Regions from separate parts of the Robertmurraya mesotrionivorans genome, predicted to be linked through region 2. Evidence: predicted binding sites of a transcription regulator. Region 2 holds the regulator's gene; the other holds the start of a gene.
What was found. The regulator NrdR, encoded in region 2, represses ribonucleotide reductase genes. The targets are predictions, from matches to a motif close to AACACNATATATNGTGTT.
Positions count from the first base shown of each region.

Region 1: a site for NrdR is predicted at 1,736-1,753, ahead of ACRX5O_RS02320 (vitamin B12-dependent ribonucleotide reductase). Genes of this name have one in related genera too.

Region 1 covers NZ_JBPCCH010000001.1:457,931-461,356, forward strand. Annotated here, with positions in the region: gene ACRX5O_RS02310 (rhodanese-like domain-containing protein) at 142-522, opposite strand; gene ACRX5O_RS02315 (lipoate--protein ligase family protein) at 696-1,532, shown strand; gene ACRX5O_RS02320 (vitamin B12-dependent ribonucleotide reductase) at 1,920-3,426, shown strand, end outside.
Region 2 covers NZ_JBPCCH010000001.1:174,259-177,684, reverse strand. Annotated here, with positions in the region: gene ACRX5O_RS00875 (replication initiation and membrane attachment family protein) at 1-1,106, opposite strand, end outside; gene nrdR (transcriptional regulator NrdR) at 1,143-1,598, opposite strand; gene ACRX5O_RS00865 (hypothetical protein) at 1,678-2,082, opposite strand; gene speD (adenosylmethionine decarboxylase) at 2,225-2,605, opposite strand; gene ACRX5O_RS00855 (glyceraldehyde-3-phosphate dehydrogenase) at 2,891-3,426, opposite strand, start outside.

The DNA of each region.
Region 1 (3,426 bases), 280 kb from region 2:
TGTGCTTGTTTTTTTGAAAACATAAGGATGTGGGATCTACGTTGGAGTTTAGTGCCCGTGATATCCAGATATTAGTGGGATGGGTGAACTAAATTCAAACAAAAAAGGATTCCGCTCTAAAGAGCTAGGAATCCTTTCTTCTTACTTCACTTTAATTTTACCAGACCACTTTTTGAATCCGCCTTCAAGGTGAGAAAGATCTTTATAGCCTTTACGGTAGAGTGTTTGTGCTGCACGGCCACTTCTCATCCCACTTTGGCAATATAGATAAACCGGTTTGTCAGGACGAATTTCTTTCATGCGCATTTTAAATTGCGATAGAGGAATGTTTCTAGCTCCTAAAATATGTCCTGCTTCATACTCATTCGGTTCACGCACATCAATTAGTTGAGCTTTTCGATAGCCTTCACGGAATTGTTGTTCATTCAGTGTTTTTACAATTTTACGTTGGTAGAGCCAAGTAATCACAGAGTAAGCGATAATGGCAACTACTAGTATAAGGATAAAATAAAGAGTATCCATAAAGTTACATGTCTCCTTTCGAACAAGCATCACGCCAAGTTATATTATATCGGTGTTGAGACTTTGGGTAAAGAGGAACAACTTAATTTTTGAGTACATGTTACTTTCATTCACTCGTTTCTTTTGATAAGCTAATAGAGCTAGATTTCAACATTAGAAAAAGAGGTTTCATTATGAACAAAGAAATATGGGGTTTCATTGATTCAGGAGAAGGATCTCCTTCTTTTAATATGGCATTGGATGAAGCATTACTTGATTGGCATAGTAAAGGAGAAATTCCACCAATTATCCGTTTTTATGGCTGGAATCCGGCTACACTTTCTATAGGATATTTCCAAAAGGTTGAGAAGGAAATAGATCTTGATAAGGTGAAAGAACATCATCTCGGTTTTGTACGTAGACCAACCGGTGGGAGAGGAGTACTTCATGACCAAGAGCTGACCTATAGTGTTATTGTGACAGAAGAACATCCCGACATGCCTAAAACGGTAACAGAAGCATACCGTGTGATTTCTGAAGGAATATTAAAAGGGTTTCAGCTACTAGGGTTAGATGCTTACTTTGCGGTTCCTAAAACAGCAGAGGAAAGAGATTCTCTAAAAAATCCTCGTTCAGCTGTTTGCTTTGATGCTCCAAGCTGGTATGAACTCGTTGTAGAGGGAAGAAAAGTGGCAGGAAGTGCGCAAACAAGACAAAAGGGTGTTATTTTGCAGCATGGTTCGATCCTACTAGATATAGATGAAGATAAGCTGTTTAGTCTTTTTAAATATTCGAACGAAAGAGTAAAAGAACGGATGCAAAAAGCCTTTAAAAACAAGGCTGTGGCCATAAATGAGATTAGTTCAAGAAAAATAGACGTAGAAGAAGCCAAACATGCTTTTAAAGAGGGATTCGAACAAGGGCTAAATATAGAATTGCAACCCTTTGAATTATCGGAAGAGCAGCTAGAATATGTTCATAAACTAGCGCGCGAACGTTATGAAAGTGATGAGTGGAATTTTAAAAGATAAGCGTCGAAATATGTCGCTTTTCTTTTTTTTGTAAAGTTATAGGAAAAAAGCCTATAGTACGTAGGTTTGTCTCATTGTTAGAAAAAGCAAGGAGCGAAATTTGTTAAATTTTATCGCTTTTGCTCGAAAATCTACAAAAATCATCTCTTTTCGCTAGATTCTTAATTTTTTTGAGTTTGACAAATTTGCTGGCGTTTGACCTAAACACAATATATAGTGGTTGTTTTGGAAAAATATATACTATATGTAGACAATATAGTTGATTTCACAATTGGACTGTGGTAATTTAAGAATATTCCTAGCTGCGCTAGATTCTGGATTTCTATTAGTAGTTTTTTACAGAATAGATTAAAAGAAGTATTTGTATATTTTAAAGGAGTTGTGTGTATGTCTGTTGCGTTTAGAAAAAAAATGAATATTGATGTCGAGAGCTTAAACAAGGACATTAGCTTGTTTCCTCAGGTGCATCCAGTAACCCCAGATATGAAGATTACTCATAAAGGGGTATCAAGACTTGTTATGCTTGACCGTTATACATTTAAAGATACGGAAAAGCTAACATTATCGAACGGAGATTTTGTTGTTCTTACAATTAAAGAAGATCCAAAGTTTCCTGCTAGAGGTCTTGGATTTATTCTTGAAATTGATTGGGACCTAAAGATGGCTAAAGTGCTTGTTGATGAGGAGTTTAGAGGTGTTCTAGATGACCCGGAAGAAGCTAGTACAGGAGTTATCAATCGTTCGCTTGATGTCATTGAAAAGCCATTGGAAGTGTTCTATGAGCAAATTGCGAAACGCAACGCAACAGGCTTGGCTTCAGTAGAGAGAACAGAAGAAAAGAAGGCTGAATGGTTCCAGAAGTTTTACCAGGAACTAGTTAACTTAAATTTCATTCCAGCAGGACGAGTTCTTTATGGAGCAGGTGCTGGAACAGAAGTAACATTCTTTAATTGTTATGTTATGCCATTTGTTCAAGATTCTCGTGAAGGAATTTCAGAGCATCGTAAGCAAGTAATGGAAATCATGAGCCGTGGTGGCGGAGTTGGAACGAACGGTTCAACTTTAAGACCTAGAAATACACTTGCTCGTGGAGTAAACGGTAAATCATCTGGTTCAGTATCATGGTTGGATGATATTGCAAAGCTAACTCACTTGGTTGAACAAGGTGGGTCGCGCAGGGGCGCCCAAATGATCATGTTAGCGGACTGGCATCCTGACATTATTGAATTTATTATTTCAAAAATGCAAAACCCAAGAATTCTTCGTTTCTTACTTGAGACAACAAAAGATGAAACGATTAAAAAATATGCGAAAGAAAAACTAAAGTTTTCTCCTCTTACAGAGAGTGAGCGTTCTATGTACCAAGGAATCGCAAATTATAAAACTATTCCAGGTCATGGTGGTTTTTCTGAGAAAAACATTGCAGACGCTGAAGAAAAGCTTGCTACTGGAGGAAATTTCTCCGTTCATAACTCAGAATTCTTAACAGGCGCAAATATTTCTATCTGTTTAACGAAAGAGTTTATGGAAGCAGTTGAAAATGATACTGCGTACGAACTTCGTTTCCCAGATGTGGAAAGCTATAATGCTGAGGAAATGAAGATTTACAACGAAGAGTGGCATAAAGTCGGGGACGTTCGTGAGTGGGAAAAACAAGGCCATAAAGTACGAGTTTACAGAAAGATCCAAGCAAAAGAATTATGGAATCTTATCAATATCTGTGCGACTTACTCAGCAGAGCCTGGTATTTTCTTCATCGACAACGCAAACGACATGACAAATGCAAAAGCATATGGTCAACAAGTAGTTGCTACAAATCCATGTGGAGAACAACCACTAGCACCATATTCCGTGTGTAACCTTGCTGCCGTAAACTTAGCGGAGATGGCAGATA
Region 2 (3,426 bases):
GTCAACTTCATATCTGTTTTTAATAATACGTACTGAATGAGCACGTTCACCACGCCAGGAAGAAGCTTTTGTTGGAACATGACATCTTCAACAATTTGCAAATCACTTTTCGATGGTTCTCCCCCACCAGATATATCAATTAACAATTGTCGAGGAGACGTTTTCTCAAGGTATTGAACCAATTTCTCTTCTTGAGTTTTAGGCTCCACAGTTGTTGTAACATGTGGAAGTGGTTGTATTTTATCTATTAATAACGGGAGTTGGTCAGAAAAGTTAAGCTGATACCAATCTCTAGCTGATTTTCTAAGTTCATCAATTTGAATTTCACTTGATTCATCAACTGCACTAATTACAATGTTTTTCATTTGGATCGGGTCAATCCCATAGAGGAAGGATAGTTTCGCAATTGCTTCTCGCACCTTTTTATTGATGGCACGTTTAGGAACAAGTACTTCTGAAAGCCCTGCAAATAGCAGGTCAAAATCAAATTGTGCTTCATCAACCTTAATTGTCTCAGGGTTCACTCGATCGAAGTATACACGTTGCTCTTCAAGTTTCAGGTCATCTACCAGATGTGATGAAGGGTTACCTGGAACAGCAGAGTCAAATACTTCTTGAAACGACCTTGTAACATTCTCGTACTCATTTTCTTTTCCCAAGAAATGTTCATCACTAAAAAACCTTTTAAGTTTTAAAAATTGATTTTTACCTACTTTTCGATACAAATACACGTTAAGCATGCCATCTAGAAAAAACTGACTAGGTGTTAAAGGCGGCTTTATTTCATATACAAATGATCGAAGCCCTTCCTCTGTTCGCACATACGTGGAGAGAAGGCCAATTCCTTCTAACTTTAGACGGGCATCGTAAATTTGTTTTAAATTACTATCCATCACGTTCATAAGAGCATGATGTGAACTACCATCTGATGATAAGCGGTTCTCGTCTATTTGCGACCAAAGGGTCATATAGAGACTGTATGCTATCGGACCAATCAGTGGCTGATATAAAAGTGTCAGCACCTTTCGATCATACTCAAATAACAAACCATTTGAGGCCACCTCATAGCGATCCACTGGTAGCATTTCCTGCCAATGCTGAGCCATAGGCTTCATTTCCTCTCTTAACAACAAACTTCCCTACTAATCCTTTTTTATTAATTCCTTCAATTCTTCAATAAAGACGTTAATATCTTTAAATTGTCTATATACAGAGGCAAATCTTACGTACGCGACCTCATCTAATTTTGCTAAACGATCCATAACCATTTCTCCAACTGCTTCACTCTTTATTTCCGATACTCCATGACTGCGAAGTTCTTTTTCTATATCGGAAGTAATTTTTTCTAATTCAGGCAAAGCAACAGGTCTTTTTTCACAAGCTTTAATCAGACCACGTAGAATCTTATCACGGCTAAATTCTTCTCTTGTTCCTTCCTTTTTTACGACAATCAAAGGAATTTCCTCTACCTTCTCAAAGGTTGTAAAGCGAAAGGAACATTTCTCACACTCTCTTCTTCTGCGAATCGATCTATTTTCATCGACAGGTCTTGAATCGAGAACACGAGTATGATTATTTTGACATGCAGGACATTTCATAACATCAACTCCGAAACAGAATGGATTCTGCTGAATCTAACACTATCTTATTAAAACTTCATTTGTAGTACAAGCAATTCTATTCTCCTGCGTGTTTTCCAACACCAATATACGGATGCTTCTTATCTAGCTCCTGATAAATACGAGTGATTTCTGCTTTTAAGCTTGGGTATGCTCCCAACAGCACCGTTTGCTCAGTGGAAACATTTATATCTACAGCCGTCTCATAAGGCTTAACCGTTATAATCGTAATAATGGCAAACATTTTCTTTCCACGATTGATTTCAACTGCAATTTCCCCGTGGTCAATTGAATCGCTTACCACTTTTGCATGCTGATCATTTTCAATGATTTCTTTTACAGATTGAAACAAAGATTGGAGATTTACTCGATAATATCTCGTTCTAAGCTGTTCCTCGACATGATTTTCTTTTGTTTCGCATTGCCTATTAAATTGTCTAAACACCTGTTTCACAAATGACATAATTATTCCTCCAAATCGAAAGATGTATGTACATATATTTTAACCTAAAAGGACTAGCAATGTTAATGTTTCAATAAAAGAGAAATTAAAAAGAGGTGTATAATATACACCTCTCGAATTTCATAAGTTTTGTAAGCTACGATTATAGTACTTTCGCTTTTGCTTGTTTAACTTGAACAGGACCCATTCCACGAGGAATTTCGATGTTCTCACGAGTTTGAGCACCTAATGCTTCAGCGATATAGTCTGCAGCGATATTAGGATCCATGTCTCCACAAGTATACACATCAATACTAGCATAGCCATGTTCAGGAAAGCTGTGAATAGTTAAATGTGATTCAGAGATAATAACAACTCCACTCACACCTTGTGGTGCAAATTTATGAAAAGCAACCTCGCGAATTTCAGCACCAGATTTTAATGCCGCATCTGCAAAAATTTGCTCAATTTGCTCCATATCATTTAACTTTTCAAAATCACAACCCCATAACTCAGAAATAACGTGACGACCCATAGTTTCCATATTCAAATTTCCCCCTTTAACCATTTTTACTACAGTAACTGAATTTCCCTAATTTTTTGGATTATAACTACCACGGGGGAAAGTTAGTCCAAAGAGGTCCTAACCCTTTAAGTAGATATAGATTCCAAATTTCAAGAAGTTCACGATGACTAGTATACTTTGTTTGTTTTTTTTTTGCAATAATGTATTTAAAAAATCTTTACAAAAAAGAGGAAAAGTAAAATCCCTTTCTTCTATTTCATACAAAAAATCAGTCTTCTGAGGGTATCCCAGAAGACTGACTACTTACAACGAGCTTACTCGTTTTATATTATTTTCTGAAGCTAAAGAAAGTTGATTAGCCACATGCTTCGTTAGATCAACGACACGACAAGAATAGCCCCACTCATTATCGTACCATGCGAGAACCTTTACCTTGTTCGCACCTATAACCATTGTAGACAACCCATCAACAATCGCAGAGTGTTCATTGGTATTAAAGTCAACCGATACTAGTGGCTCTTCTGTAATGGCGAGTATCCCCTTTAGTTCATCCTTGGAGGCTGTTTCGAATACATCATTTATCTCATCTATTGTTACTTCTCGCTTTAAATCAACAACTAAATCAACTAATGAGACATTGGTTGTAGGAACTCTTAATGACATTCCATGCAGCTTCCCTTTCATTTTAGGTAGCACTAGTGAAAGAGCTTTAGCAGCACCCGTGCTTGTCGGAATGATTGATTGACCACAAGCTCTTGCTCTTCGAAGATCTTTATGCGGATTATCAATATTTTTTTGATCATTTGTATAGGCATGCACTGTCGTCATTAGCCCATTAA